DNA from 4 places in the Streptomyces sp. NPDC091280 genome. Region 2 is predicted to be linked to each of the others. Evidence: riboswitches for the same ligand, from Rfam matches in the RefSeq annotation. Region 2 holds a riboswitch; each other region holds the start of a gene.
What was found. A riboswitch is a leader RNA that binds a small molecule or an ion and turns the genes downstream of it on or off. The one in region 2 is predicted to bind cobalamin.
Positions count from the first base shown of each region.

Region 1: linked by a shared signal. The riboswitch ahead of ACIQPR_RS32485 (cobalamin biosynthesis protein) and the one ahead of ACIQPR_RS33400 (ABC transporter substrate-binding protein) in region 2 are both predicted to bind cobalamin.
Region 3: linked by a shared signal. The riboswitch ahead of ACIQPR_RS29180 (prenyltransferase/squalene oxidase repeat-containing protein) and the one ahead of ACIQPR_RS33400 (ABC transporter substrate-binding protein) in region 2 are both predicted to bind cobalamin.
Region 4: linked by a shared signal. The riboswitch ahead of metE (5-methyltetrahydropteroyltriglutamate--homocysteine S-methyltransferase) and the one ahead of ACIQPR_RS33400 (ABC transporter substrate-binding protein) in region 2 are both predicted to bind cobalamin.

Region 1 is NZ_JBIVUZ010000011.1:393,504-401,112, reverse strand. It holds gene ACIQPR_RS32500 (class II aldolase/adducin family protein) at 461-1,237, opposite strand; gene ACIQPR_RS32495 (anion permease) at 1,558-2,820, shown strand; gene ACIQPR_RS32490 (hypothetical protein) at 2,874-3,095, shown strand; cobalamin riboswitch at 3,228-3,370, shown strand; gene ACIQPR_RS32485 (cobalamin biosynthesis protein) at 3,503-4,444, shown strand; gene ACIQPR_RS32480 (cobyric acid synthase) at 4,441-5,952, shown strand; gene cobN (cobaltochelatase subunit CobN) at 5,949-7,609, shown strand, end outside.
Region 2 is NZ_JBIVUZ010000012.1:136,755-144,363, forward strand. It holds gene ACIQPR_RS33375 (FMN-binding glutamate synthase family protein) at 1-785, shown strand, start outside; gene ACIQPR_RS33380 (FAD-dependent oxidoreductase) at 782-1,882, shown strand; gene ACIQPR_RS33385 (ammonium transporter) at 1,972-3,273, shown strand; gene ACIQPR_RS33390 (helix-turn-helix domain-containing protein) at 3,366-4,031, shown strand; gene ACIQPR_RS33395 (MarR family transcriptional regulator) at 4,215-5,066, shown strand; cobalamin riboswitch at 5,259-5,437, shown strand; gene ACIQPR_RS33400 (ABC transporter substrate-binding protein) at 5,492-6,541, shown strand; gene ACIQPR_RS33405 (FecCD family ABC transporter permease) at 6,538-7,551, shown strand; gene ACIQPR_RS33410 (ABC transporter ATP-binding protein) at 7,548-7,609, shown strand, end outside.
Region 3 is NZ_JBIVUZ010000010.1:147,397-155,005, forward strand. It holds gene ACIQPR_RS29160 (MBL fold metallo-hydrolase) at 1-850, shown strand, start outside; gene ACIQPR_RS29165 (nuclear transport factor 2 family protein) at 893-1,354, shown strand; gene ACIQPR_RS29170 (ATP-binding protein) at 1,333-3,489, opposite strand; gene ACIQPR_RS29175 (PP2C family protein-serine/threonine phosphatase) at 3,959-5,014, shown strand; cobalamin riboswitch at 5,113-5,244, shown strand; gene ACIQPR_RS29180 (prenyltransferase/squalene oxidase repeat-containing protein) at 5,337-6,554, shown strand; gene ACIQPR_RS29185 (SCO2322 family protein) at 6,551-7,174, shown strand; gene ACIQPR_RS29190 (CbiQ family ECF transporter T component) at 7,167-7,609, shown strand, end outside.
Region 4 is NZ_JBIVUZ010000004.1:285,621-293,229, forward strand. It holds gene metE (5-methyltetrahydropteroyltriglutamate--homocysteine S-methyltransferase) at 1-2,204, opposite strand, end outside; cobalamin riboswitch at 2,359-2,586, opposite strand; gene meaB (methylmalonyl Co-A mutase-associated GTPase MeaB) at 2,635-3,618, opposite strand; gene scpA (methylmalonyl-CoA mutase) at 3,615-5,801, opposite strand; gene ACIQPR_RS14600 (methylmalonyl-CoA mutase family protein) at 5,801-7,606, opposite strand.

The sequences.
Region 1 (7,609 bases), on a different contig from region 2:
TGGGGGGCCGTCGGGCGGTTTGGGCGGCGCCGGCCGCCCTGTCAGTCCTGCCGGCCCTGGCCGCCCTGTCAGCCGGGGCAGTCCTGCCAGCCCCGTGAGCCCTTCCCGGTTCGGCGGATCCCGCCAGCCCTGTCAGTGCCGCTGGCCCCGCCAGTCCCGGGAGCCTTCCTGGTTCGGTCGCCCCCGCCAGTCCCGCCAGCCAGCCGAAGGCCCGCCCCGGTCAGCCCTGCCGACACCGCCAGCCCCGCGAACCGCCCCGGTTCGATCGCCCCCGCCAGCACTAGCGGTCCCGCCAGTCCCGCCAGCAAACCGAAGCCCAACCCGGTCAGCCCTCCCCTCGACCGACCTCAGCGCCACCGCCCCGGTGAGCATCCCCGCCAGCCCTTCCCCGCCAGCCCTCGGGCCCTCCCCTCGCTCACCCCGCCGGCCCTCTCGACCCCACGCACCCCACGCACCCCGCTCACCCCCGCTGCCCATACCCCCGCAACCGCTTCCCCGCCTCCGCCACCTGCTCCCCCGACAGCAGCGTCGGCGACAGCCCGGGTACCGACGACGCCGTCAGCCACAGGCGGCACATCCACTCCAGCTGGGCCGTGCGGTCGTAGGCCTGGTCCAGGGAGGTGCCGTAGGCGATCGTGCCGTGGTTCTGGAGGAGGCAGGCGGAGCGGTCGGTGAGGGCACGGAGCATGTTCTCGGCCAGCTCCTCCGTGCCGTAGGTCGCGTACGCGGCGACCCTGACCGGGCCGCCGAGGGCGCCGGACATGTAGTGGATGGAGGGGAGTTCGGGGACGAGGGTCGAGACGGCCGTCGCGTGGACGGCGTGGGTGTGGACGACCGCGCGGGCGTCGGTGTCGCGGTACACGGCGAGATGCATGGGCAGTTCGCTCGTCGGGAGCAGGGTGCCGAGGACCTGTCGGCCGTCGAGGTCGACACCGACCGTGTCGTCGGACGTCAGCCGGTCGTAGGGGACGCCCGACGGGGTGACCAGGACGATGTCGCCGACGCGCGCCGAGACGTTCCCGGAGGTGCCGACCACCAGGCCGTCGGTGACCGTCCGGCGGGCCGTGACGACGAGTTCGTCCCAGGCGCTCGCCTCCTCGGGGCGCACCCGCCTGCGCCACGGCTCCCCCACAGCCTCCACGGACTCCACTCCCTCCAGACCGCCCCGCTCGCCTCGGTCTCCCCGCCCTCCCCGCTCGCCCTGCCCGCCCCGCTCGTCCCGCCGCCGCTCAGCCATGCCGTGATCCTGCCAGCCGGTTCCTCAACACGCGCTCGGACTGGAGCACTTCAGGCCGGAAGCCGCGCACCCAAACAGGTACATATGGGCAACCAGCACCCATTCACGCACTCCGCATCGCATACAACCCGCACGACGGAAAGCGCGGCCACCACAACCCGACCAAGCACAAGGCCAGCAACCCAAGCAGACCGCCAAAGAAGCCCACCCCGGAGTTACCGGCCCGTACAGACACCCCAGAGACCCCCTTAGTTCATCTTCCGTTCATCCAGGTTGCCTACGGTCAACGCGCCAATGACCTCGAACGATTGCCTGGGTAAATGGAAAGCTTCTCGCTGATTCTCGCGATTGTGGTGGTCACCGCACTCGCGTTCGATTTCACGAACGGTTTCCACGACACCGCCAACGCGATGGCCACCACCATCTCGACCGGTGCGCTCAAGCCCAAGGTCGCGGTGGCCATGTCGGCCACCCTCAACCTGGTGGGCGCGTTTCTCTCCGTGGAGGTCGCCAACACGATCTCCAAGGGTCTTGTCGACGAGAGCGGCATCCGTCCCGAGGTCATCTTCGCCGCCCTGGTCGGCGCGATCCTCTGGAACCTGGTGACCTGGCTCGTCGGCCTGCCGTCCAGTTCCTCGCACGCCCTGATGGGCGGTCTGATCGGCGCCACCATCGCCTCCGCCGGGACCGGCGCGGTCCACGGCGACGTCCTGGTCACCAAGGTGCTGCTGCCCGCGGTGGCCGCCCCGATCGTCGCGGGTGTCGCGGCGATGCTCGCCACCAGGTTCTCGTACGCGCTGAGCCGCGGCGCGGACGGCAAGGCCGCCGACAAGGGCTTTCGCGTCGGCCAGATCGCCTCGGCCGGCCTGGTCTCACTGGCCCACGGCACGAACGACGCGCAGAAGACGATGGGCATCATCACCCTCGCGCTGATCGCCGGCGGTTCCATCGCCCCCGACTCGGACCCGCCCACCTGGGTCATCCTCTCCGCGGGCCTCGCCATCGCGATGGGCACCTACATCGGCGGCTGGCGCATCATCCGCACGATGGGCAAGGGCCTGACCGACCTCCGGCCCCAGCAGGGCTTCGCCGCCCAGACCAGTGCCGCCGCGGTCATCCTGGCCTCCTCGCACATCGGCTTCTCGCTCTCCACCACGCACGCCGTCTCCGGCTCCGTGATGGGCGCGGGCCTCGGCCGCAAGGGCGGTGTCGTCCGCTGGTCGACCGCCACCCGGATGTTCGTCGCCTGGGGTCTGACGCTGCCGGCCGCCGCGCTGGTCGGCGCGCTCGCCGAGTCCGTGACCGACCTCGGCGACTGGGGCACCGCGTTGGTGGCCGTCTTCCTGGTCGCCTCCAGCGCCGGCATCTGGCTGCTCTCCCGCCGCCAGGTGGTCGACGCCTCGAACGTCAACGAGTTCGAGGAGCCGGCCGGTGTGGTCACCGCGGCCATCGCCGCCGTCACCCCGCCCCCGTCCGTCGCCCTCTCCGAGGGCCTCACCGCGACGATCCCCTCGCCGCCCGTGAGCCCCGCCCCCGCCTCCGCGGCGCCCGACACGGCCACCCCGCCGGCCGCCGCGGTCTGAGTCCTCGAACCCCGTCGGCAGGAACCAGCAGGAACCAGAAGGAACGAATCAGCATGGACATCGACTGGGCAGCCCTCGGCTCCGTCTTCGGCGTCAGCCTCGTGGTCACCGTGGCCCTCGTGGCCGTCTTCACCCTCGGCATCACCGCCCTCTCGCGCCGCGAACGGGCCACCGCCCAGGGCGACTCCGCGACCCTCGCCCTGACCGGCGCGTACGCCTGCTTCGCGGCCTGCGTGGCGGCGGTGGCGTACGGGATCTACATCATCGTGGCCTGACCGGCCGCCAGTTGGACCCACGTGGGGTGCGGGACGGACACCGTCCCGCACCCCACGTGCGCGTGGCCCCTCCGACGCCCCGCGTGTGGGCCTCAGCACACTCCTCCCCCGCAGGTCAACGGCAAGTTGACGCCCCTTCCAACCCCGTGGTGGACTGCCGGGGCCATGTACGGCGGCAGGAGAGGAAGCCGGTGCGAATCCGGCGCGGTCCCGCCACTGTCACCGGGGTAGACAACCCCGGGAGCCAGGAACTCTCACCGCCGGTCTCGTCGAACCAGGGCGTGGACACCCTGAGTGAGGACATATCGCCATGCTCGGCTGCCGTTCGAGGTCCCGTACCAGCTCAGCGAACGCCCCAGCGACCGCCCCAGTGTCCGACTCGGCGACCGTAGCGACCGGCTGAGCCGATGCGTGCCGATCGCGTCTTCGCGTACGGCGCCGCCGCCGGCCTCCTCGGTGACCATCTGCTCGGCGATCCCCGCCGCGGTCATCCGGTCGCCGCGTTCGGCCGCGCCGCCGGTGCCGTGGAACAGCTGCTGTGGCGCGACCACCGAGGCTGGGGCGCCCTGCACACCGCCGTGTGCGTGGGCGGCGCCGTCTCCCTCGCCACCGTGGCCACTTCGGCCCTACGACCGTCCCGTACGGCCTCTGCCGCCCTCACCGCCGCCGCCACCTGGGCGGTCGTCGGCGGGACCTCCCTCGCGCGCGAGGCCGGGATCGTCGGCCGGGCGCTGGAGGCCGGTGACATCGAGGCCGCCCGCGCCCGGCTCCCGCACCTGTGCGGGCGCGACCCGCAGGCCCTCGACGCGGACGGGATCGCCCGCGCCGTAGTCGAGTCCGTGGCCGAGAACACCTCCGACGCGGTGGTGGGCGCCCTGGTGTGGGGCGGTGTCGCGGGTGTCCCGGGTCTGCTCGGCTTCCGGGCCGTGAACACCCTGGACGCCATGGTCGGGCACAAGTCGGCCAAGTACCGCCGCTACGGCTGGGCTTCGGCCCGTCTCGACGACGTGGCCGGCTGGCCCGGCGCCCGCCTCACCGCCGTCCTCGCGACGCTCGCGGGCGACGACCCGCGCGGAGCGGTACGCGCCTGGCGCACCGACGCCCGCCGGCACCCGAGCCCCAACGCCGGTCCCGTGGAGGCCTCCTTCGCGGGCGCCCTCGGCGTACGGCTGGGCGGCACGCTCTCCTACGGCGGCCGGGTCGAGCACCGGCCCGTGCTCAACGGCGCCGGCCGGGCCGTCGCCGTGGCGGACATCGACCGAGCCGTACGGCTGTCCCGGCGCGTCGGCTGGCTCGCGCTCGGGGTCAGTGTCGCCGGGCGGCTGCTGCTGAAGGGACCCAAGTCATGAGCGGCGGCGGGCTGTTGGTCGCGGGCACCACCTCGGACGCCGGGAAGAGCGTCGTCACCGCCGGGATCTGCCGGTGGCTGGTGCGGCAGGGCGTGAAGGTCGCGCCGTTCAAGGCGCAGAACATGTCGCTGAATTCGTTCGTGACGCGCGAGGGTGCCGAGATCGGCCGGGCGCAGGCCATGCAGGCGCAGGCCTGCCGGATCGAGCCGACCGCGCAGATGAACCCGGTCCTCCTCAAGCCGGGCGGCGACCGCAGCAGTCAGGTCGTGCTCATGGGGAAGCCCGTGGGCGAGATGAGCGCGCGCGGCTACCACGGTGGCCGGCAGGAGGCGCTGCTCGGCACCGTGCTGGACTGCCTGGCCGAGTTGCGGGGCACGTATGACGCGGTGATCTGTGAGGGGGCCGGCAGTCCGGCCGAGATCAATCTGCGCCGGACCGACATCGTCAACATGGGGATCGCCCGGAACGCCGGACTCCCCGTACTGGTCGTCGGGGACATCGACCGCGGCGGTGTCTTCGCCTCCTTCTTCGGGACCGTCGCGCTGCTCTCCCCCGAGGACCAGGCGCTCGTCGCCGGGTTCCTCGTCAACAAGTTCCGGGGCGATGTCTCGCTCCTGGAGCCGGGGTTGGAGATGCTGCGCGGTCTCACCGGGCGGCGTACGTACGGTGTGCTGCCGTTCCGGCACGGGCTCGGGATCGACGAGGAGGACGGGCTCCGGATCTCGCTGCGCGGGACCGTCCGCGAGTCCAGCACCGCGCCGCCGGTCGGCGCGGACGTGCTGCGGGTCGCGGTCTGCGCGATCCCCCTCATGTCCAACTTCACCGACGTGGACGCGCTGGCCGCCGAACCGGGCGTGCTCGTGCGGTTCGTGGACCGGCCCGAGGAGTTGGCCGACGCCGATCTCGTCGTGATCCCGGGGACCCGGGGCACGGTGAAGGCGCTGGAGTGGCTGCGGGAGCGCGGCCTCGCGGACGCGATCGTCCGCCGGGCCGCCGAGCACCGGCCCGTCCTCGGCATCTGCGGCGGCTTCCAGATCCTCGGCGAGCACATCGACGACGAGGTCGAGAGCCGGCGGGGGCAGGTCGACGGTCTCGGGGTATTGCCCCTAAGGGTCCGGTTCGCCCCCGAGAAGATCCTTACCCGGCCGGAGGGGAGGGCACTCGGGGAGCGGGTCGAGGGATACGAGATTCATCACGGGGTCGCCGAAGTCACCGGCGGGGACGCCTTCTTGGACGGCTGCCGGGTCGGTCAGACCTGGGGCACCCACTGGCACGGCTCGCTGGAGTCGGACGGGTTCCGGCGGGCCTTCCTGCGCGAGGTGGCCGCCGCCGCGGGGCGCCGGTTCGTGCCGGCCGCCGACACCTCGTTCGCCGGGCTGCGCGAGGAGCAGCTCGACCGGCTCGGCGACCTCATCGAACAGCACGCGGACACGGACGCGCTGTGGCGGCTCATCGAGTCCGGCGCGCCACAAGGACTGCCTTTCATTCCACCGGGAGCGCCCGCATGAGCACAGTGTTGTTGTTGTCGACCGCCGACACGGATCTGCTGGCGGCCCGTGCCTCCGGCGCCGGGTACCGGATCGGCAACCCGTCCCGCGTGGACGCCGTCGAGGAGCTGCCCGCGCTCCTCGCAGGGGCGGACATCGCCGTCGTACGACTGCTCGGCGGCAAGCGCGCCTGGGAGGACGGGCTCGCCGCGCTCAAGGCCTCGGGCGTCCCGACCGTGCTGCTGGGCGGGGAGACGGTCCCCGACGCGGAGTTGATGGCCGAGTCGTCGGTACCGGCGGGTGTGGTGGCCGAGGCGCTGCGGTATCTGGTCGAGGGCGGTCCGGACAACCTCACCGAACTCGCCCGCTTCCTCTCCGACACCGTGCTGCTCACCGGCGAGGGCTTCGAAGAGCCGCGGAAAATGCCGGAGTTCGGGGTGCACGGCGAGCGTGCCGTCGTCGAGGGCCGACCCACGGTCGGCGTGCTCTTCTACCGGGCGCACCAACTCTCCGGCAACACCGGCTTCGTGGACACCCTGTGCGAGCAGATCGAGGCGAAGGGCGCCAACGCCCTTGCCGTGTACTGCGGTTCGCTGCGCGGTGCCGACCCCGGGCTCTACGACATCCTCGGACGGGCGGACGCGCTGGTCGCCACCGTTCTCGCGGCGGGCGGTGCGCACGCCTCGCAGGCCTCGGCCGGCGGTGACGAGGAGGCCTGGGACATCGGCGCCCTGGCCGACCTCGACGTGCCGGTGCTGCAAGGGCTTTGCCTTACGTCGTCGCGTGCGGCCTGGGACGGGTCCGACGCCGCCCTCTCCCCCATGGACGCGGCGATGCAGGTCGCGATCCCGGAGTTCGACGGGCGACTGATCACCGTCCCGTTCTCCTTCAAGGAGCAGGGTCCGGACGACGTCCCGGTCTACGTCGCCGACCCCGAGCGGGCCGCGCGGGTCGCCGGGATCGCCGTACGGCACGCGAAGTTGAAGTACAAGCCGAACGCCGAGAAGAAGCTCGCGCTGGTCTTCACCGCCTATCCGACCAAGCACTCGCGGGTCGGCAACGCGGTCGGTCTCGACACCCCCGCCTCGGCGATCCAGGTGCTGGACGCGCTGCGGGACGCCGGGTACGGGGTCGACGGACACCCGGACAACGGCGACGAGTTGATCCACCGGCTCATCAACGCCGGTGGCCACGACGTGGAATGGCTCACCGAGGAGCAACTCGCCGCCGCGCCCGCGCGGGTGCCGCTCGCGGATTACCAGGCGTGGTTCGACAAGCTCGAACCGGCGCTCAGGCAGGGCATGGTGGACGCGTGGGGCGAGCCGCCGGGCAGTCTCTACGTCGACGGCGACGACATCGTGCTGGCGTCCCTCCAGTTCGGGAACGTCGTCGTCATGATCCAGCCGCCGCGCGGTTTCGGCGAGAACCCGATCGCGATCTACCACGACCCGGACATGCCGCCGTCGCACCACTACATGGCCGCGTACCGCTGGCTGGACAACAGCTTCGGCGCGGACGCGATCGTCCACATGGGCAAGCACGGCACGATGGAATGGCTGCCCGGCAAGGGACTTGGGCTGAGCGGTGGCTGCGCGCCGGACGCCGTGCTCGGTGAACTCCCGCTGATCTACCCGTTCATCGTGAACGACCCGGGCGAGGGCACCCAGGCCAAGCGGCG
Region 2 (7,609 bases):
CCGAACGGGTCGCCGGCATGCGGACGTTGCCCGTCGGCATCGACCAGCGCAGCGCCTGCCGCCACCCCGACTGGACCGGCCCGGACGACCTCGCCATCAAGATCCTCGAACTGCGCGAGATCACGGACTGGGAGAAGCCGGTCTATGTGAAGGTCGGCGCGACCCGCACGTACTACGACGTGAAGCTCGCCGTCCACGCGGGCGCCGACGTCGTGGTCGTCGACGGCATGCAGGGCGGTACGGCCGCCACCCAGGACGTCTTCATCGAGCACGTCGGCATCCCCACCCTCGCCGCCCTGCCCCAAGCCGTCCGCGCGCTCCAGGAGTTGGGCGTCCACCGCGAGGTCCAGCTGATCGTCTCCGGCGGAATCCGCAACGGTGCCGACATGGCCAAGGCGCTGGCACTGGGGGCCGACGCGGTCGCCATCGGGACGGCGGCACTCATCGCGCTCGGCGACAACCACCCGAAGTACGACGCCGACTACCGCGAACTCGGCTCCGCCGCGGGCTACTTCGACGACTACCAGGACGGCCGCGACCCGGCCGGCATCTCCACCCAGGACGAGGAACTCGCCGCCCGTCTCGACCCGGTCGACGCCGGCCGGCGGCTCGCCAACTTCCTCCGGGTGATGACCATGGAGGCCCAGACCCTCGCCCGCGCCTGCGGCAAGGCCCACCTCCTGCACCTGGAGCCCGAGGACCTGGTCGCCCTCACCATCGAGGCCGCCGCGATGGCCCGCGTCCCGCTCGCGGGCACGGACTGGATCCCGGGGGCCGGGCTGTGATCGCCGTCGTCGGCGCCGGGCTGACGGGCGCGGCCACCGCCTGGCAGCTCGCCCGGCGGGGCCATCCGGTCACCCTGATCGAGGCGTTCGACATCGGCCACCGGCAAGGGAGTTCGCACGGCAGCTCCCGGATCTTCCGCAGGGCCTACGCGGACCCCTTCTACGTCGGCCTCACCGGCCGGGCGTACGAGGAGTGGCGGGAGTTGGAGCGCGACACCGCAACTCCCTTGCTGCGGACCACCGGTGGCCTCGACCTGGGGGAGGGGCGGGACCCGGAGGGCCTGGCCGCCGTACTGAAGTCGGCCGGGGTGCCGCACGAACTCCTGGGCGCCCGGGACGCGTCGGCGCGCTGGCCGTTCGTCCGCTTCACCGGTCCGGTGCTGTACCACCCGGACGCGGGCGTGGTGGACCCGGACGCGACGGTCGCCGCCTGTGTGCGGCGGGCGGCCGGGCTGGGTGTCCGCGTGATCACGGAAACCCGGGTGGTCGGCATCGACGTGACCGATGCGGGGGACACGGTCCGGATCCGGACGGACGACGGGCGGGAGATCACGGCGGACACGGTCGTCGTGGCCGCCGGCTCCTGGCTCCCGGACCTCGAACTGCCCGTCGTACTGCCCGAGTTGCGGGTGACACAGCAGCAGGTCTTCCACTTCAGGCAGCGGGACCCGGCCGCCCGCTGGCCGGTGATGGTCTCCAAGGACGCGACCATGCAGGTGTTCGCACTGCCCTCGGGCGGGGACGGCGGCCCGCTGCCCGCCGTCAAGGTCGCCGAGCACGACCGGGGCACCCCCACCACGGCCGACACCCGTACCGGCGTCGTCGACCCGGCGTCCCGGGCACGGATCACCGCGTTCGTCAGGGACCGGCTGCCGGGCCTGGACCCGGACCCGGTCGCCGAGGCCACCTGCCTCTACACCACCACACCCGACGAGGACTTCGTCCTGGACCGGCGCGGCCCCCTGGTGATCGCCTCGCCCTGCTCGGGGCACGGCGCGAAATTCGCCCCGCTCATCGGCGCGATGGCCGCCGACCTGGCCGCCGGCCGGGCCGAACCGCACCCCCGCTTCCGGCTGAAGGCCGAAACCCGCCCTTAATTCGGCGCGTGAGCGTCCCGTAACGCTCCACCTGTCTACTGCGGTGAAACACCGTTTCCCTTTGTTGGACCTCTCCGTGGAGCGTGCGCATGGACACCGGAAGTACCGCTTGGATGCTCGCCAGCACGGCACTCGTCTGTCTGATGGTGCCGGGACTGGCCCTCTTCTACGGCGGCATGGTCGCCGCGAAGAGTGTACTGAACATGATCATGATGACCTTCGGCTCGGTCGCCCTGGTGGGCTGCATCTGGGTCCTCTACGGCTACTCCGCCTCCTTCGGCGACTCGATCGGCGGAGCCGGCCTGCTGGGTGACGTCACCGAGTACCTCGGCCTCAACGGCATCATGGCCGACGACCCCAAGGCGGTGATCCCGCTCTCCGTGTTCGCCGCGTTCCAGGCCCTGTTCGCGGCTCTCACCGCCGCCCTCATCTGCGGCGCGATCTCCGACCGCATCAAGTTCGGCGCCTGGATGGCCTTCACCGGGATCTGGGTGACCCTGGTCTATCTGCCGGTCGCCCACTGGGTGTTCGCCTTCGACGGCAAGGGGGTCACCGGCGGCTGGATCGTCAACAAGCTCGGCGCCATCGACTTCGCCGGCGGCACCGCCGTCCACATCAACTCCGGCGCGGCGGCCCTCGCGATGATCCTGGTCCTCGGCAAGCGCATCGGCTGGCGCAAGGAGACCAAGGGCGGCGAACGACCGCACAACCTGCCCCTGGTGATGCTCGGCGCGGGCCTGCTGTGGTTCGGCTGGTTCGGCTTCAACGGCGGCTCCGCGCTCACGGCCGGCAACGCCGCGTCCGTAGTCGTCCTGAACACCTTCACCGCGACCTGCTCCGCGATGCTCGGCTGGCTCCTGGTCGAGAAGCTCCGCGACGGCCACTCCACCACCCTGGGTGCCGCCTCCGGAGCCATCGCCGGCCTGGTGGCCATCACCCCGTCCTGCGGCGCGGTCTCACCGGTCGGCGCCCTCGCGCTCGGCGCGATCGGCGGCGCGGTCTGCGCGCTCGCCGTCGGCCTGAAGTACAGATTCGGCTACGACGACTCGCTCGACGTGGTCGGCATCCACCTCGTCGGCGGACTCACCGGCACCCTCCTCGTCGGCGTACTCGCCACCTCGGACGCGCCCAACGGCGTCGACGGCCTCCTCTACGGCGGCGGCCTCTCCCTGCTCGGCAAGCAGGCCGTGGGCGCCTTCGCCGTCCTGCTGTACTCCTTCGCCGTCACCTGGATCATCGCCGTGGTCCTGGACAAGACGATGGGCCTGCGCGTCCGCCCCGAGGTGGAGGAGGGCGGGATCGACGTCCACCTGCACGCCGAGAGCGCCTACGACCTGCTGCACGCGGTTCCCGCCGACTCCGCGCGCGGCACTGTGTCCACCACGACCTAGCAGCCGGGCCACCGCGGACGGCGCACCACCGTCCGCGGACCCGGCCCGGTCGGGCGAGTCCGCTTCTGAACAGGCACGGCAGAATGGCCACCATGACGACTGATCGGGATGCCGCCGACCTCCAGGACCGTGCCGCCGCGCTGCCCGACCGGGAGATCGACCCGGTCGAGGCGGCGCGGGCCCTGGAACTCGAAGTCGTCATCGGCCGCCAGGTCAGGGAGTACCGCACCGCCGCAGGCCTGTCCATCGCCGAGACCGCGGCCCGTGTCGGCCTCTCCAAGGCCATGCTCTCGAAGATCGAGAACGCGCAGACCTCCTGTAGCCTCACCACGCTCGGCCGCCTCGCCACCGGCCTCGGCATCCCCGTCACCGCGCTCTTCCGAGGCGTCGACGCCGACCGCGAGGCCGTCTTCGTCCCGGCCGGGCAAGGCGCCCGCATCGTGCGCCGGGGCAGCCGGGTCGGACATCTCTACGAACTGCTCGGCGCCCTGCGCGGACCGCACAAGCGGATGGAAGCCGTCCTCGTCACACTCACCGAACGGAGTGAGGTCTTCCCTCTCTTCCAGCACCCCGGCACCGAACTCCTGTACATGCTGGAGGGCGAGATGGTCTACGGCCACGGAGAGGCGGACTACACCCTGCGCCCCGGCGACGCCCTCCAACTCGACGGCGAAGGGCCCCACGGCCCCCAGGAGTTGGTGACCCTGCCCATCCGCTTCCTGTCCGTCACCGCGTTCGGCGACCACGCGCCGGAGTGACCGCGCCCGCCCCGCCGACCGGAACCAGGTCAACTGCCGTGCGCGGAGAGGGCGTTGCCCATATTCGACCGTGGCGGAGTACCGGATCGCCGGGCTGTGACCGACGGGCGGGTCCACGGCACGCCGATGAGTTTCGGTGTGCCGGACCGTCAAAGCAGGCACGCCTGGCAGAGGGAGAGACCGATGAGCAAGACGCGCCCGCATTCGATGACCCACATCGCCCGCCGCATGTTCGAGCTCTTGGAGCCGATCTGCCTGGTCACCTTCTTCGCCGACGAGTGCAACGACGAACTGGCCGCGCTCGGCCACCGCACCTACTGGGACGGCTACTTCGCCAGCCGTGCCGCACCGCTGGGGCGGGTGCCGGCACAGGTCGTGCACGCGGCCTTCTACAACTTCGCCGACGGAGAGGTCGCGCGGCACATCCCGAGTGCCTGGGAGACGATTCCGCCCGAGGCGTCCCTCGCCGCGCGCGAGCGGGGCAGTGCGGCCTCACTGCGGCGGATCCTCGGTGACGAACTGGCCGACTCCCCGGGCCTGGTACGCGCCGCTGACCTGACCACCAAGGCCGCGACCAACGCGCCCATGGTCGGCCGGGTGATGTACGCCGGGATGCGCAGCCTCCCGGTGCCGGGCGACCCGGTCGCCCGGCTGTGGCATTCCGCGACCATGCTGCGCGAGCACCGCGGCGACGGGCACATCGCCGCTCTCGTCGGTGCGGGCATCGGCGGCACGGAGGCCCATGTGCTGTCCGCGCTGGACATGGGCATCCATCCGCCGGAGTCGTTCGGGCGCGTCCATCACCTGCCGAAAGAGCGACTGGCCGCGGTCATGGACGGCCTGCGCGAGCGCGGGCTCGTCGACATCGAAGGCAGGTTCACCGACGCGGGCCGCGAGACCAAGCGGCGCGTGGAAGCCCTGACCGACGAACTCGCCACCCCACCGTACGAGGCCCTGTCGGAGGCCGAACTCACCGAACTGATCGCCGCGCTCGAACCCATCACGGCTGCCGTGGTGGCCGCAGGCTCGCAGTGACCCGCAGGCATTTTCGCGTCCGGTGAAGCCTTCGGGGAGAGACTCAGCCGGGCTGTGACCGCTCCGTCTGGCCTACGCGGTGACGGGTGGTCCGGTGGTGGGGCGCCCGGAGGCGAACGGGACGACCCACGGATTCCCCATGTGCCGAGCGCGCCCCGTGACCGATCGCACGGACCGGCCGTACGCCGATCTTGATAGCCTCATCGGGCCAGTCGAGCCACATCCGAGGCCAGGGAATCCGGTGCGAACCCGGAACTGACGCGCAGCGGTGAGGGGGACGGGCGGGGCACACCACGCCACTGGGAGACCGGGAAGGCGTCCCGTCCGGACGAACCCGAGTCCGAAGACCTGCTGGCACCTTCGCGCCCCCGCGCGGAGGGACGTCCGTAGGCCAGGCTCCGCGAACGAGCCCCGACCCCTGAGGCATGCCCGTGCTCCGCACCCCCGCTCTCCTTCGTACTCCGGCCCTTCTCCTCGCGTCCGCCCTCCTGCTCACCGCCTGCGGCGCCTCCGACGAGTCGGACGCGAACACCGGGAAGACCGCCGCCGGTTACCCCGTCACCATCGACAACTGCGGTGACAAGGTCACCCTCACGTCGGCTCCGAAGCGGGCCGTCTCCCTCAACCAGGGCACCACCGAGATCCTGCTCTCCCTCGGCCTCGCCGACCGCATGGCCGGTACGGCCACCTGGACCGACCCGGTGATGAAGGGCCTGGAGAAGGCCAACGCGTCCGTGCCCCGGCTGGCCGACAACGCGCCCTCCTTCGAGAAGGTCCTGGACGCCGACCCCGACTTCGTGACCGCCTCGTTCGTCTCCACCCTCGGCAAGGGCGGCGTCGCCACCCGCGGGCAGTTCGAGAAGCTCGGCGTACCGACGTACGTCTCGCCCTCCGACTGCTCGGCGGGCAAGGACAACGACAGCGGCGGCGACGGATCGCGCTCCACACCCCTCACGCTGGATGCCGTGTACGGCGAAATACGCGATCTGGCACGGGCGTTCGGTGTCGAGAAGCGCGGTGAGACGGTGGTCGCCGGACTGAAGGAACGGGTGCGCACGGCCACCGCCGGGCTGCACGCGTCCGACGTGTCCCTCATGTACTGGTTCGCCAACTCCCAGTCGCCCTACCTGGCCGGCTGCTGCGGCGCTCCGGGCGCCATCACCCGAGCCGTCGGCGCGAAGAACGCGTTCGCCGACACCCACGACGAGTGGCCCCAGATCGGCTGGGAGACCGTCGCCGACCGTGACCCCGACGTCATCGTCATCGGCGACCTGACCCGCAAGCAGCAGACCGCGGAGACCGCCAAGGCGAAGATCCGCTTCCTGGAGACCAACCCCGCCACCAAGAACCTGACCGCCGTGAAGAAGAAGCGGTACGTCCTGCTGAGCGGGCAGGCGATGAACCCGTCCATTCGCACCATCGAGGGGATCGAGAAGGTCGCGGCCGGTCTGCGCGACTTCGGGCTCGACAAGTGAGCCTCCGCACCGTCCTGTTGACCGGCGGCGGACTGGCCGCGCTGCTCGCCTCGACCGCCGTCGCCGTGACGATCGGGCCCGCCGACATCTCCACCGGCGACGTGTGGGCGTCCGTCGCGGCCCATCTCGGCTTCGGCGAGAGCACGTTGGCGCCGCTGCGGGACGGCATCGTGTGGAACCTGCGGATGCCCCGCACCCTGCTCGCCGCCGTGTGCGGGGCCGGACTCGCGGTGTGCGGCGCGGTGATGCAGTCGCTGCTGCGCAACCCGCTCGCCGACCCCTTCGTGCTCGGGGTCTCCTCCGGCGCGTCCACCGGGGCGGTCGCGGTGGTCGTCCTCGGGGTGGGCGGGGGAGCGCTGTCCCTGTCGGCCGGCGCCTTCCTCGGCGCGCTGCTCTCCTTCGCCCTGGTGCTGCTGCTCAGCCACACCCTCGGCGGCAGCACCGACCGGGTCGTCCTGTCCGGGGTCGCGGCCATGCAACTGTTCTCCGCGCTCACCTCGTTCGTCGTCCTGACCTCCGCCGACGCGGAGACCACCCGGGGTGTGCTGTTCTGGCTGCTCGGCTCGCTCACCGGCGCCGACTGGGGCCAGGTGACGCTGTGCGCGGTCGTCCTCGCCGCGGTCCTGGCCGTCTGCCTCGGCCACTCCCGTACCCTCGACGCCTTCGCCTTCGGCGACGAGGCCGCCGCCGGACTCGGCGTCCACGTCGCCCGTACCCGCCTGGTCCTGCTCTGCGCGACCGCGCTGCTCACCGCCGCCCTGGTCAGCTGCGCCGGCGCGATCGGCTTCGTCGGCCTGGTCCTGCCGCACGCCACCCGCGCGCTGACCGGGGCCGGACACGCCCGCCTCCTGCCCGTCACGGCCCTGACCGGCGCCGTGTTCCTGGTGTGGGTGGACACCCTGGCCCGTACCGTCCTCGACCCCCAGGAGGTTCCGGTGGGCGTGGTCACGTCCCTGATCGGCGTACCGGCGTTCGTGGCCGTGCTCTACCGAGGACGGAGCAGAACATGATCAGCCTGCACGCGGACGGCGTCGTACGGCGCCTGGGCGACAAGGTCGTCGTCGACGA
Region 3 (7,609 bases), on a different contig from region 2:
CTGCGGCACGGGGGTCGGCGAGGTGCACGGCGTGCTCATCACCCACCACCACCCCGACCACCACGGCCTGTCCGGGCGGGTGCGCGAGGCGTCCGGGGCGTGGCTCGCGATGCACGCGGCGGACACGGCGATCGTACGGCGGGCCCGTTCCACCGAACCGGGCCGCTGGCTGGCGTTCATGACCGCGAAGCTGGCGGCGGCCGGTGCCCCCGAGGAGCATCTCGCGCCGCTGCGCGCGGCCCGCCCGCGCAGTGTGCCGGGGCTCGCGCCCGCGCTGCCCGACCGGGAGATCGTGCCCGGCGAACTCCTCGACCTGGCGGGGCGGCGACTGCGCGCGATCTGGACGCCGGGCCACACCCCGGGCCATGTCTGTCTGCACCTGGAGGAGGAGCATCCGGCCCAACTCCCCGGCCAGGGACGGCTGTTCTCCGGCGACCACCTGCTCCCCGAGATCACCCCGCACATCGGCCTGTACGAGGACCCGGACGACGCCACGATCGCCGACCCGCTCGGCGACTACCTCGACTCGCTGGAGCGGATCGGGCGGCTCGCGCCCGCCGAGGTGCTCCCGGCGCACCAGCACACCTTCACCGACGCGCCGGGCCGGGTAAGGGAGTTGCTCGCCCACCACGAGGACCGCCTGACCGGCCTGCTCTCCCTGCTCGCCGAACCGCTCACCGCCTGGCAGGTCGCGGAGCGGATGGAGTGGAACCGGCCCTGGGCCCAGATCCCCTTCCCGTCGAGAAACATCGCGGTGTCCGAGGCGGAGGCCCATCTACGGCGACTGGTGAAACTGGGACAGGCGGAGGTCATGACGGGGAGCGAACCGGTGACGTACGTGGCGGTGTAATTCGGTCGTGGAGGACGGGGTGCTGCTGGTACCAACGACCGCATGGACCTGGACCCTTCGCAGCAGCTCATCGCCGAACGTGCCTGTGAGCGCGTCGTCCTGGACTTCGTCCGCCAGCTCGATCTCGGCGAACCGTCCTCCGTCGCCGAACTGTTCACCGAGGACGGCAGTTGGGAGTGGCCGGAGGGGAACCGGCTGATCGAGGGGCGGCAGGCGCTGCGGACGTACTTCGGCGCCCGGCCCGCCGACCGGCTCTCGCGGCGCCTGATGTCGAACGTCCTGGTCACCCTCACCTCCCCCGGCTCGGCGATCTCGACGGCGTACTTCACGACGTACCGGATCGACGGCCATCACGGCGGCCAGGTGCCCGCCGGACCACCGGTCCAGGTCGGGCACTACGAGGACACCTTCCGCCGGGTGGAGGGGAGTTGGCTGATCGCCACCCGGACCCTGTTCCTGCCGTTCGGCGGGCCGACCCCGCGTCAACGGCGGCTCGTCGCATAGCTGATCCCCTCGTCGTAGGACATCGCCAGGCCCGCCCGGTAGCCGGTCGTGTAGGCGGTGTCGCCGAGGTGGGCGCGGACGCGGAGTTCGCAGGTGCGGCGGGTGGCGATCAGGTCCGGGGAGTCCATCTGGGCACGGCCGGTGAGTTCCCACAGGCGGGTGCCGATGCCGAGGAGGCGGGCCGCGCGGTGGGCGTCGCCCGCGGCGACGACGGCGGCGGCCAGCAGGTCGAGGGACATGGCGGCGCCGACGGTGTTGTGCAGCAGGGCGTGACCGGCGACCGAGGTGCGGGCGCCGAGCACGGCCGCCGGCAGGTCGCCGCGCGCCAGGTCCGCCTGGGCGATCAGGTAGTCGGCGAAGGCCCCGCACCAGTACTCGCCCTGTTCACGGCCGACCGTGCGCACCTCGTCGGCGACCGCACGGCCGCGCTCGAACTCGCCGCGCAGCACGTGCGCGAGGGACAGTGCGAGCCGCGCCTGCAACTGGGCGGCGCCGAACCCGTCGTCCTGGACGGGGAGTTGGGGCGCGGCGGCGAGGACGTCGATCGCCTCGGCCTGCCGTCCGGTGAGGGCCAGGTGGCCGCCCCTGAGGTAGACGGCGGCGACCTGGGCGACCGGGGAGCCCTGTTCGCGGGCCGCGTCGGCGCAGCGCACCGCCCAGTTGGCCGCCGCCTCCTGGTCCCCCTGGAGGATGGCGACCGCGCCGCGCGACCACACGGCGAGGGTGCGGCCGGGGCCGGGCGGCGAGTCGGTGGCGAGGGCCTGGTCCAGGCAGTGCTGGGCCTCGCGGAGGTAGCCGCAGTGCCGCCACAGGAAGCCGACGTGGCCGGCCATCTCCACGGCCGCGTACCACCGTTCGCCGGCCGGCTCGGCGAGCGCGCAGTCGACCGCGGCACGCAGATTGGCGTGTTCGGTCAGCACGCGCTCGCACCAGGCGACCTGCCGTCCGGTGTTCCACTCGGCGCAGCCCTCGCGGGCGAGGCGGGCGTAGTGGTCGCGGTGGCGCCGTCGTACGGCGTGTTCCTCACCGAGGGCGTGCAGCCAGTCGGCGCCGTACTCGCGGACGGTGTCGAGCATCCGGAAGCGGGCCGAGATGACGGGGTCGGGCAGCACGATGGACTGGGCCACGAGCCGGTCCAGCAGCCCGGCGATCCGCTCCTGCGGCAGCGGCCCGCCCGCGCAGACCTGCCGTACGGCCTCCAGGCAGAAGCCGCCGCTGAAGACGGACAGCCGCGCCCACAGCAGCCGTTCGAGCGGGGCGCACAGTTCGTGGCTCCAGCCGATGGCGGTGCGCAGGGTCTGGTGGCGGGGCGGGCGTTCGCCCGGGGCGGAGACCAGCAGGTCGAGGGGCGAGGACGAGAGCGGGGGGACGGGCGGCGCGGACGGGTCCGGCGATGACGGTAAGGCGGACGGGTCCGGTAAGGACGGTAAGGGCGGGGGGACGGGCAGGCGTTCGCCGAGGCCGGCGTGGAGCTGGTCGAGGCGGGTGTGGAGCTGGTCGAGGCGGGTGTGGAGCTGGTCGAGGGTCAGCTCGGTCAGGCGGGCGGCGGCCAGTTCGAGGGCCAGCGGGATGCCGTCGAGGCGGCGGCAGACGGCCACGGCGGTCGCGCGGACGGCCGGATCGTCGGCGGGCAGCGGGCGTCCGGCGGCTGCGGCGCGCTCGGCGAACAGTTCCACGGCGTCACCGGCGCCTGGTCCGGTGGGGGCGCCGGGGCGGTCGTCCACGGGCAGCGGCGGGAGGCGCAGGACGTCCTCGCCGGGCAGTGCGAGCCGTTCCCTGCTGGTGAGCAGGAGGCGCAGTCCGGGCAGGCGGGAGCGGAGCGCGGCGGTGAATCTGGCGCAGTCCGCGAGGACGTGTTCGCAGGAGTCGAGGACGAGCAACAGCCTTCTGCCGTGGGCCCATTCGGCGATGACGTCGATCACCGGCCGGGTGGACTGGTCGACGAGCCGGAGAGTCTCCATGACGGCGAGATCCACGAGTCCGGAGGTGCGCAGGGGGGACAGCTCGGTCAGCCACACCCCGTCGGGATACGCGTCCCGGACCCGCGCCGCCGCACGCAGCGCGAGCCGGGTCTTGCCGACGCCGCCGACCCCGACGACACTGACCGGCCGGGCAGACCCGGTGTCCGGGTCCAACGCGGCCCGCAGCCGGTCGAGTTCGACGCGCCGCCCGACGAAACCCGGCGTCTCCGGCGGCAGATTCCCATGGCCCGCATGGTGGTCCCCATGGCTTCCGTGGCTTCCATGGCTCCTGTCGTTCCCATGGTCCCCATGGCTCGCATGACTCCCATCGCTCCCATCGCTCCCATGGCTGTCGGCGTCGCGCGGGTTCCCCCGGTCGGTCCTGTCCGGCACGAGGCCAGTGTGTCCGTACGTCGGCGACGGCGTGCGCGGGTCCGGGAACCGCGCCCACGGCTGTCCGGAAAAGCCCTGAGGCCACCGGAACGGCCACCCTTTTCGATCATTCGTCGTCCCGGTCGGACGACTTGTGATCGAGGGCCGGTCAACTCCCCCGTGCGGCAGGTACGGAGCCGCGAATTCCGCGATCGTCATGACGTGAACGCGGGGGACATGGGGACATGAGGGACATGAAGACGCGAGAGGCATGAACACGATGAACGGGGGCGGTCGCTTGCTCGTCGCACCGGCCGGCTGTCTGCTGGCGGCCACGCCGGGCCTGCTGATCGGCCGGGTGCAGCCGGTCCTGCCGCTGCTGGCGCTCGGCCCGCTGATGGCCGCCACCTTCCTGGGCGCCCGCCGGACCCTCCTGGTCTGCTGCTGGACGGTGCTGCTCGCGCTGGCGGCGGGCCTCGGCTCGGACGCGCAGCTGAACGCCGGGTTCGCCGTCCGCTGGGGCGCGCTGCTGGTCGGCTGCGCGTGCGGTGTGTACGCGGCACGGCGGCACGGCCGGCTGCGGGCGCGGCTCGCGGAGGCGCGGGAGGTGGCCCGGATCACCCAGGAGGCGATCCTGCGGCCCGTCTCCCGCACCCTCTCCGGCACCCAGGTCAGCACCCGCTACCACTGCGCGCACCCCGAGTCCTCCGTCGGCGGCGACCTGTACGACCTCGCGGTGACGCCGTACGGTCTGCGGGTGCTGGTCGGGGACGCGCGCGGGCACGGGCTCGACGCGCTGCGGACGGCCGCCGACACACTCGTCGGGTTCCGTGAACTCGCCTCTACGGCACCGGACTTGACGACCCTGGCGAAGGCGCTGGACGCCCGGCTGGCGCCCGGTCTCGGTCCGGAGGACTTCGTCACGGCGGTGCTGGCCGAGTTCGGTCCCGGCGAGGTGCGGCTCGTCAACTGCGGCCATCCGGCGCCCCTGCGCTCCGGGCAGCGCCTGGAACTCCTCGAACCCCGGGTCCCGGCACTGCCGTTGGGACTGTGCCCGGACCCGCAGCAGTACCGGGTCCGTCTCCAGCCCGGCGACCGCCTCCTCCTCTACACGGACGGCCTCACCGAGTCCCGCGCCCTCGACGGCACCCCGTTCGCCCTGCTCACCGAGTGCGCGACGGCGCTGAGCGAACCGACACCGGACGCGGCACTGCACGCCCTGTACGAACGCCTGCTCGCCCACACCGGCGGACCGCCCACCGACGACCTGGCACTGGTCCTGTGCCAGCCGACGGGGGTCGGGGCGGGGGCGCCGGTCCGGGTCTGAGACCGGTTCCGGACCGGACCGGCCGTCGACCGGCTCCGGCCGGCCTGGTGACCGCACGACCGCGGCCGGGCACCCCCTCCCCACAGCCGACACCCAGGTTCCCCGTAGAGTGACCGGGTCGTCATCACACCCGTACGGGGGAAAGCCGGTGCAATTCCGGCGCTGACCCGCAACCGTGATCCGTCCCTCCGGGGCCGGTGAGCCGGACCGCCCCGTACGGTACGTGACCGGCTCGCACGCGCCGTCGAGGAATACGGAGCCGAGCCGCCCGGGGGTGTTCCCGTGCTGCCCTGCTCCCCGTAGGGGAAGGCATCCGCCGATCATGAACGTCCGCCGCAGCGCCGCGGCCCTGGCCGTCGGCATCACCGTCACCGTGAGCGCCGCGACACCCGTCGCCGCCGCCGGTCCGTCCCCGTCGCCCTCCGTCGCGATACCCGCCGGGCTCTACGGCACCTCCGACCCCACCTACGACGGCGTGTGGCGTCAGTCCCTGGCCCTGCTCGCGCAGGACGCGGTGGGTGTGCGGCCCGCCGACAGCGCGGTGGCGTGGCTGGCCGGGCAGCAGTGCGCCGACGGGGCCTTCGCGGCGTTCCGGGCCGACCCCGGCAAGGCGTGCGACGCCAAGGTCGTGGTCGACACGAACAGCACGGCCGCCGCCGTACAGGCCCTCGCGGCGCTGGCCGGTTCCCACGACGCGCGGGTGGCCAGGGCCGTCGCCTGGCTGAAGTCCGTCGAGAACCCGGACGGCGGCTGGGGATACTCCCCCGGCGGTGCCAGTGACGCGAACTCCACCGGCGTCGTCATGGACGCGCTCGGCGCCGCCGGAGTGACCGTGCCGAACGTCCGGAAGGACGGGAAGTCCCCCTACGACGCTCTCCGGAAGCTGGCGCTGCCCTGCGACGGCGGTACGGACGCGGGCGCCTTCGCCTACCAGCCGGACAAGAAGGGCGGGCTGGTCGCCAACGCGGACGCGACGGCCGCCGCCGTGCTCGGCCTGGCCGGCCAGTCGCTCGCCGGGAGCCGGCGGGACGACGCCGGGGCCCCCGCGGACTGCGCGCGGCCGGACTCCGGCGCCTCCGGGACGACGCTGAGCCGCAACGGCGCCCGCTGGCTCACCCGGGCCCTGGCCAAGGACGGCCACCTCACCACGGCCCTCCCGGGCGCCGAGCCGCAGCCCGACTACGGCAACACGGCCGACGCGGTCGTCGCGCTGTCGTCGCTCGGCCTGCACGACCAGGCCGCGAAGCCGCTGCGCTGGCTGGAGACCCACGCGAAGGCGTGGGCCGCGCGGGGAGGTCCGGCCGCCTACGCGCAGCTCGTGTTCGTGGCGACCACCGCGAAGGGCGCCGACGTCCACGACTTCGGCGGCCAGGACCTCGTCTCCCTGCTGAACGCGACCGGCCCGGAGGTCAGGGCGGCCTCCGACGGCAACGATGGTTCCTCGGAGGTCGCTTGGGCGGTCGGCGGCGCTCTCCTGGTCGTGGCCGCGGCCGGTGCCGTGCTGTTCGTCCGTGGCCGCGGGCGTGGGCGGCAGCAGTGACCCGCCGCCCCTCCCCCGTCCGCGTCCCCGTCCTCCTGCTCACCGCGCTCGTGCTCGCCGTCGCCGCCAACTCCCCCGCCCAGGCGGCCGGTTACCGCTACTGGTCGTTCTGGGACCGCACCGGCACCCACTGGACGTACGCCACCCAGGGCCCCGCCACCAGCCGTCCCGCCGACGGGGACGTGCAGGGCTTCCGCTTCGCGGTGAGCGAGGACTCGGCCGACGCGCGGCAACCCCGGGGCCCGGCAGTCGACTTCACGTCGATCTGCGCCAAATCCCCGGCCGTGGACGGGAAGAAGCGCGTCGCTCTCGTCATCGACTTCGGCACGGCGTCCGACGCGCCCTCCGAGGAGACCCCGCCCGCCCGCCGTACCGCCTGCGCCACCGTCTCCCCCGACGCCACGACGGCAGAGGCGCTCGCGGCGGTCGCGAAGCCGCTGCGCTACGACCCGAACGCCCTGCTGTGCGCGATCGACGGCTACCCGGACCAGGGCTGCGGGGAACAGACCACCCCGGCACACCACGAGGACCACGCGCTGGGTCTGACGGCGAGCGCGGCGGTCATCGCGCTGCTGGCCGCGGCGGCGGTGTGGCAGGCCCGCAGGCGCGGACATGCGTGAGCGGAGCGGGCCCGACTCCATCCACCCGGGCGCCTGGTGGACCTGGTCCCTGGGGCTCGCCACCGCCGCCACCCGCACCACCAACCCCCTCCTCCTCACCCTCCTGATCACGGTCACGGCCTACGTCGTGGCGACGCACCGCACCTCCGCCCCCTGGTCCCGCTCCTACGCCGCCTTCGCGAAACTCGCCCTGGCCGTCCTCCTCGTCCGCCTGTTCTTCGCGACAGCCCTCGGCTCGCCCGTCCCCGGCACCCACACCCTCCTCACGCTCCCCGAAGTCCCGCTCCCCCACTGGGCGCAGGGCATCCGCCTGGGCGGCGAGGTCACCGCCGAGGGCCTGGCCTTCGCGTTCTACGACGGTCTGAGACTGGCCGCGCTGCTCGTCTGCGTCGGCGCGGCGAACGCCCTGGCGAACCCGGCACGGCTCCTGAAGTC
Region 4 (7,609 bases), on a different contig from region 2:
AGCCGCTCCGGCGCGATGGCCTCAAGTCCCTTGCGCAGCAGGGCCGCCGCCTCGTCCGCGCCGGGCACGCGCGGCGAGTGGATGTCGTACACGCCGGGTCCCGCCTCGCGCGGATAGCCGTGCCCGGCCAGCTCGCGCGCCACCTGCATGTGGGAGCGGGCCGCCTCCAGACTGATGACGTCGGCGTCGAGGTCGTCGATGGCCCGCACGATGTCGCCGAACTCGGCGTAGCACATGTGGGTGTGGATCTGGGTGTCCGGCCGGACCCCGGCGGTGGTCAGCCGGAACGCCTCCGTCGCCCACGCGAGATACGCCTCCCGGTCCGCCGCCCGCAGCGGAAGGGTCTCGCGTAGTGCCGGTTCGTCGACCTGGATGACCGAAGTCCCGGCCGCCTCAAGGTCGTTCACCTCGTCGCGCAGGGCGAGGGCGACCTGCCGGGCGGTGTCGCCGAGCGGCTGGTCGTCGCGCACGAAGGACCAGGCGAGCATGGTGACCGGCCCGGTGAGCATGCCCTTGACCGGGCGCGCGGTGAGCGACTGGGCGTACGTCGTCCAGCGGACCGTCATCGGCTCGGGGCGGGAGATGTCACCGGCCAGGATCGGCGGCCGGACGTAACGGGTGCCGTAGGACTGGACCCAGCCGTGCCGGGTGGCGAGGTAGCCGGTGAGCTGCTCGGCGAAGTACTGGACCATGTCGTTGCGTTCGGGCTCGCCGTGCACCAGGACGTCGAGGCCGGTCTTCTCCTGGAAGGAGACCACCTCGCCGATCTCCGCCCTGATGCGCTCCTCGTACCCGGCCGTGTCGATCCGGTTCGCCCTCAAGTCGGCGCGGGCGGTGCGCAGTTCGGCGGTCTGCGGGAAGGAGCCGATCGTGGTGGTCGGCAGCAGGGGCAGACCGAGCCGCGCCCGCTGGGCGGTGGTCCGCTCGCCGTACGGCTGCGAGCGGCGGGCGTCGGCCTCGGTGACGGCGGCGGCACGGGCCCGTACGGCGGGGTCCCGGGTGATCGGGGAGCCCGCGCGGGAGGCCAGGTCGGCGCGGTTCGCGGCCAGTTGGGCGGAGATCGTGCCGGTGCCCCGGGCCAGGCCCTGGGCGAGGGTGACGATCTCCCGCGTCTTCTGCCGCGCGAACGCAAGCCAGCGCAGGAGCTGCGGCTCGATGTCCCGCTCGGCGGCGGCGTCGAGCGGGACGTGCAGCAGGGAGCAGGAGGCGGCCACGTCGACCCGGTCGGCGAGACCGAGCAACGTGCCCAGTACGGCAAGGGACTTGGTGAGGTCGTTGACCCAGATGTTGCGGCCGTCGACCACTCCGGCGACCAGCCGCTTCCCGGGCAGCCCGCCCACCGCGGCCAGGGCGTCCAGGTTGGCGGCCCCGGCCCCGGTGAAGTCCAGCGCCAGCCCCTCCACCGGAGCCTTCGCCAGGACCGGCAAGGCGTCGCCGAGCCGGTCGAAGTAGGAGGCGACCAGCAGCTTCGGGCGGTCGGTGAGCGCGCCGAGGTCGCGGTAGGCGCGCTCGGCGGCGTTCAGTTCGGCCGGGGTGCGGTCCTGCACGAGCGCGGGCTCGTCGAGCTGCGCCCACTCCGCGCCCGCCGCCCGCAGATCCGCCAGCACCTCGGCGTACACGGGCAGCAGCCGGTCCAGCAGGGTCAGCGGCTCGAAGTCGGCGGGCGCGTCGGGCGCGGGCTTGGCGAGCAGCAGATAGGTGACCGGGCCGACGAGGACCGGGCGGGCCGTGAGCCCCAGCGCGAGCGCCTCACGGAACTCGCCGACCTGCTTGCCGGAGTCGGCGGTGAACACCGTGTCCGGCCCCAACTCGGGCACCAGGTAGTGGTAGTTGGTGTCGAACCACTTCGTCATCTCCAGCGGCGCCACGTCCTGCGTGCCGCGCGCCATCGCGAAGTACCCGTCCAGCGCGTCGAGTTCGACGGCGGCACGGAGGCGGGCGGGGATCGCGCCGACCATGACGCTGGTGTCCAGGACATGGTCGTAGTACGAGAAGTCGCCGGTCGGCACTTCGTGGAGGCCGGCCTCGGCCAGCTGCCGCCAGGTGGCGCGGCGCAGTCCGGCGGCGGTGGCCCGGAGGGTGTCGGCGTCGACGCGGCCCTTCCAGTAGCCCTCGATCGCCTTCTTCAGTTCCCGGTCCGGGCCCTGGCGGGGGTAGCCGTACACGGTGGCGCGTGCTGCCGCGGCTGCGGTCTTGGTGGTCACGGAGATCTCCTTCGCGAGATGAATCCCTGAGATCCCGGACGACGGGACGAGGGCGCGAAGGGATGACGGACCGGACGGCGGCGGTCGGGTGACCGTCCGTCCGGTGTGTTCGCCGACCCGCCCACGAGGTCACCGGGATGTCCGCGCGCGAACAGGTCGCGTACGGGCAACGGGCAGGTCTTCGGACTCGCGGGCCCGCCCTCCGGAAACCGGAGGACACCTACTGGCCGTCGCTTCCCAGGCCCGGTCTGTTCGGGTCCAGTGCTTATGACGGCGGTCGTTCCCACTCACCGCTGCGGGGCAGTCCCGGATTCCCACCGGGTTCCCTCTTACGACGCATCCCGCCTGGCGGACGGGGCGAACCAGCTGCGTGCACCAGCCTAGAGGGTGCGGGGCGGATACGTCGATCTTCGGGCCGTCGGCCGGCCGCTCAGCCGGACCCGGATCCGAAGGCCCGCAGGATCTCCTCCGCCGCCACGGTCGCCGTCAACTCGCCTTCCCGCACCCGGCGTTCGAGATCCGGCGCCAGCGCCCGCACCGCCGGATCGGCGTGCAGCCTGCCCAGCAGCTCGTCGCGGACCATCGTCCACGTCCAGTCCACCTGCTGCGCACGGCGTTTGGCGGCCAGCCGGCCCGTGGAGTCCAGCAGCGACCGGTGCTGTTCCAGGCGCTCCCACACCGTGTCCAGGCCGGTGCCCTCGCGGGCGCTGCAACTCAGCACCGGTGGGGTCCAGGCGGCGTCGGCGGGGTGCATCAGCCGCAGCGCGCCCGCCAACTCCCGTGCCGCGCCCCGCGCGTCGCGCTCGTGCGGGCCGTCCGCCTTGTTGACGGCGATGACGTCCGCCAGTTCCAGGACGCCCTTCTTGATGCCCTGCAACTGGTCGCCCGTGCGGGCCAGGGTCAACAGCAGGAAGGAGTCGACCATGTTGGCCACGGCCGTCTCGGACTGGCCGACGCCCACCGTCTCGACCAGGACGACGTCGTAGCCCGCCGCCTCCATGACCACGATCGACTCCCGGGTCGCCTTCGCGACGCCGCCGAGCGTGCCCGCGGTGGGGGAGGGGCGGACGAAGGCCGCCGGGTCCACGGCCAGCCGCTCCATGCGGGTCTTGTCGCCGAGGATCGAGCCGCCCGTCCGGGTCGAGGACGGGTCCACGGCGAGGACCGCGACCCGGAACCCGAGCGAGGTGAGCAGCGTGCCGAAGGCGTCGATGAACGTCGACTTGCCGACGCCCGGCACCCCGCTGATGCCGATCCGCCGCGCCTTGCCGCTGTGCGGCAGCAGCTCGGTCAGCAACTCCTGTGCCATGACGCGGTGTTGGGGCCTGGTCGACTCGACGAGGGTGATGGCGCGGGCCACCAGGGCCCGCTTGCCGTCGAGCACGCCCTTCACATAGGTGTCGACATCGATCACGGGGTGTGCCCGAGGTCGGTGGCCAGCCGCTCGACCAGGTCGTAGGCCGCGTCCGGGATCACCGTCCCGGGCGGGAACACGGCCGCCGCGCCCATCTCCAGGAGCGTGGGCACGTCCTGCGGCGGGATCACCCCGCCGACCACGATCATGATGTCCTCGCGGCCCTCCTCGGCGAGCGACTCCTTCAGCGCCGGTACGAGCGTGAGGTGTCCGGCGGCCAGCGAGGACACCCCGACGACGTGCACGTCCGCCTCGACGGCCTGCCGGGCCACCTCGCCGGGGGTCTGGAAGAGGGGGCCGACGTCGACGTCGAAGCCGAGGTCGGCGAAGGCGGTCGCGATCACCTTCTGGCCGCGGTCGTGGCCGTCCTGGCCCATCTTGGCGACCAGGATGCGCGGGCGGCGGCCCTCGGCCTCCTCGAACTCGGCCACCAGGGCGCGGGTGCGTTCGACGGACGGGGACTCGCCGGCTTCGGTGCGGTACACACCGGAGATCGTACGGATCTGGCTGGCGTGGCGCCCGTACACCTTCTCCAGCGCGTCGGAGATCTCACCGACCGTGGCCTTCGCGCGGGCCGCGTCCACCGCCAGCTCCAGCAGGTTGCCGGTGCCCTCGGCGGCCCGGGTCAGCGCGTGCAGCGCGTCCTGGGTGGCCTGTTCGTCGCGCTCGGCGCGCAACCGCCGCAGTTTCTCGATCTGCTGGGTGCGCACGGAGGAGTTGTCGACCTTGAGGACGTCGATCTCCTCGTCGGTCTCCACCCGGTACTTGTTGACGCCGATGACCGGCTGGCGCCCGGAGTCGATACGCGCCTGGGTGCGGGCCGCGGCCTCCTCGATGCGGAGCTTGGGGATGCCCGCGTCGATCGCCTTGGCCATACCGCCCGCCGCCTCGACCTCCTCGATGTGCTGCCAGGCCCGGCGCGCGAGGTCGTAGGTCAGCTTCTCGACATACGCGCTGCCGCCCCACGGGTCGATGACCCGGGTGGTGCCGGACTCCTGCTGGATGAGGAGCTGGGTGTTGCGGGCGATACGGGCCGAGAAGTCGGTCGGCAGGGCGAGCGCCTCGTCCAGGGCGTTGGTGTGCAGCGACTGCGTGTGGCCCTGCGTGGCCGCCATCGCCTCCACCGCCGTACGCGTCACGTTGTTGAACACGTCCTGCGCGGTCAGCGACCAGCCCGAGGTCTGCGAATGGGTGCGCAGGGAGAGGGACTTGGCGTTCTGCGGGTCGAACTGCCGGACCAGCTTGGCCCACAGCAGCCGGGCCGCCCGCAGCTTCGCGATCTCCATGAAGAAGTTCATGCCGATCGCCCAGAAGAACGACAGCCGGGGCGCGAACGCGTCCACGTCCATCCCCGCCGCCCGGCCCGCCCGGATGTACTCGACACCGTCCGCGAGGGTGTACGCCAGCTCCAGGTCGGCCGTCGCGCCCGCCTCCTGGATGTGGTAGCCGGAGATGGAGATCGAGTTGTAGCGGGGCATCCGCTGCGAGGTGAAGGCGAAGATGTCGGAGATGATCCGCATCGACGGCTTCGGCGGATAGATGTAGGTGTTGCGGACCATGAACTCCTTGAGGATGTCGTTCTGGATGGTCCCGGCCAGCTTCTCGGGCGGTACGCCCTGTTCCTCCGCCGCCACGATGTAGAGGGCGAGCACGGGCAGCACCGCGCCGTTCATCGTCATCGACACGGTCATCCGGTCCAGCGGGATGCCGTCGAAGAGCTGGCGCATGTCGTAGATCGAGTCGATCGCCACGCCCGCCATGCCGACGTCACCGGTCACCCGCGGGTGGTCGCTGTCGTAACCCCGGTGCGTGGGCAGGTCGAAGGCGACCGACAGGCCCTTCTGACCGGCCGCCAGGTTGCGCCGGTAGAACGCGTTGGACTCCTCGGCCGTGGAGAAGCCCGCGTACTGCCGGATCGTCCAGGGCTGGTTGACGTACATCGTCGGGTACGGGCCGCGCAGATACGGCGCGATGCCCGGATAGGTGGCCAGGAAGTCCAGGCCCTCCAGGTCCTGCCCCGTGTACAGCGGTTTGACCGCGATGCCCTCCGGGGTCTCCCACAGGAGGTCGTCGCCGCCCGCCGCCTTCTTGACGGCGTCACGCCATTCGTCGGGTCCGGCTGCGGCGGCCGGGGCCCCCAGCTCGATCCCCGAGAAGTCGGGGATACGCCCCTTCGCTGCCATCAGGACACTCCCATGCGGTCGAGGGTGGCGGACAGAACGGCTACCGCGTCACAGCCCGCGAAGACATAGGCGTCGACACCGGGATACTGCCCGGGCCGGCCCGCGAGGAACACGTGCCCGGCCCCGGCCGACCTCAACTCCCTCGCGACGTCGGCCGCCTGCTCCTCGTACAGCGCGTCGCTCGAACACAGGCAGGCCTCGGTGGCGCCGCTGTCGGCGAAGCCGCCCGAGGTGACCGGCTCGATGCCGCCCGCCTGGAACAGGTTCGACGCGAAGGTGAGCCGGGCGGTGTGCGCGGCGGCCGGGCCGAGCGCGGCCAGGAAGACGCGCGGGCGGGAGCCGGTCGCCGCGAGGTGGGCGTCGGAGCGGGCGCGCAGTGCCTCGAAGGCCTCGTCGCGGCGCACCCGCGGCAGCCCGCCGGAGGGCTCCGCGGGGGCGGGGGCGCGCTCCGGGAGACGTTCGGCGAGATTCGGGAACTCACTGACACCGGTGATGGGTTCGCGGCGCTTGGCGAGCCTCGCGCTCCTCGCCGCCCAGGTGGTCGCGAGGTCCTCGCGAAGGCTGCCGGAGTCCAACACGGCCGCCTGGCCGCCCTGTTGCTCGATGCGCTGGAAGAACTCCCAGCCCGCGTGGGCGAGTTCGTCCGTGAGCCGCTCCACGTACCAGGAACCGCCCGCCGGGTCGATCACCCGGGCCAGCTGCGACTCCTCGACCAGGATCGTCGAGGTGTTGCGGGCGATCCGGCGCGCGAACGCGTCCGGCAGGCCCAGCGCGTGGTCGAAGGGCAGCACGGTGACGGACTCGGCGCCGCCCACCCCGGCGGCCAGCGTCGCGACCGTCGTGCGCAGCATGTTCACCCACGGGTCGCGGCGGGACATCATCACCGGGGAGGTCACCGCGTGCTGCACCTGCCCGCCCGGCGCCCCGCACACCTCGGCGACCCGCGCCCACAGCCGGCGCGCCGCGCGCAGCTTGGCGACGGTCAGGAATTGGTCGGCGGTCGCCGCGTACCTGAACTCCAGCTGCCCCACGGCCTGTTCGACACTCAGCCCGGCCTCGGTCAGCTCCCGCAGATACGCCACACCGGTCGCCAGCGAGGCGCCCAGCTCCTGCCCCGCCGAACCCCCTGCCTCGTGGTACGGCAGCGCGTCCACGGTCAGCGCGCGCAGCCCCGGGTACTCCTCGGCACAGCGCCGGGCGAGCGCGGCGACCGGCACGAAGTCGAAGCCCTCCTCCCCGGTGCGGGCCGCGAAGCCCAGCGGGTCGGCGCCCAGATTGCCCCGGACCGCCGTGGGCTCGACGCCCCGCTGCTCGTACAGCCGTAGCAACTCGGCCGCGGCGGCGGCGACTTCGGGGCCCGCGTCGAGGACGACGGGGGCCAGGTCGAGATAGACGCCGGTGAGGGTGGAGTCGAGCCGCTCGACCGGGATGCCGTGCTCGCCGACGGCCAGCCACAGCGAGGTGACGCCGTTCTCCAGGTCGCCGAGGACCGCGGAGTTGTCGGCGGTCGTGTGCCGCTGCCGTACGTCCCAGCCGCCGAGGGTGTTGCCCTCGGCCCGGCCGCCCCGTACGAACGGGGCGAAGCCGGGGAGGCCGGGGTCGGGCGCGGAGTCGTCGGCGGTGTAGAGGGGACGGGCGCGCAGCCCGTCCTCCAGCGAGGTGGACAGGGCGTCTTCCGCTCCCGCGCCCGAGACTTCCTTGCCCGACTTGCGCAGTACGCCTTCCACCAGGCGTTGCCACTGCTCATGGGTCGCGTCAGGGAACTCGGCGGCCAGCGAGAGCCCGTCGTCGGGCAGGACCGTCATGCT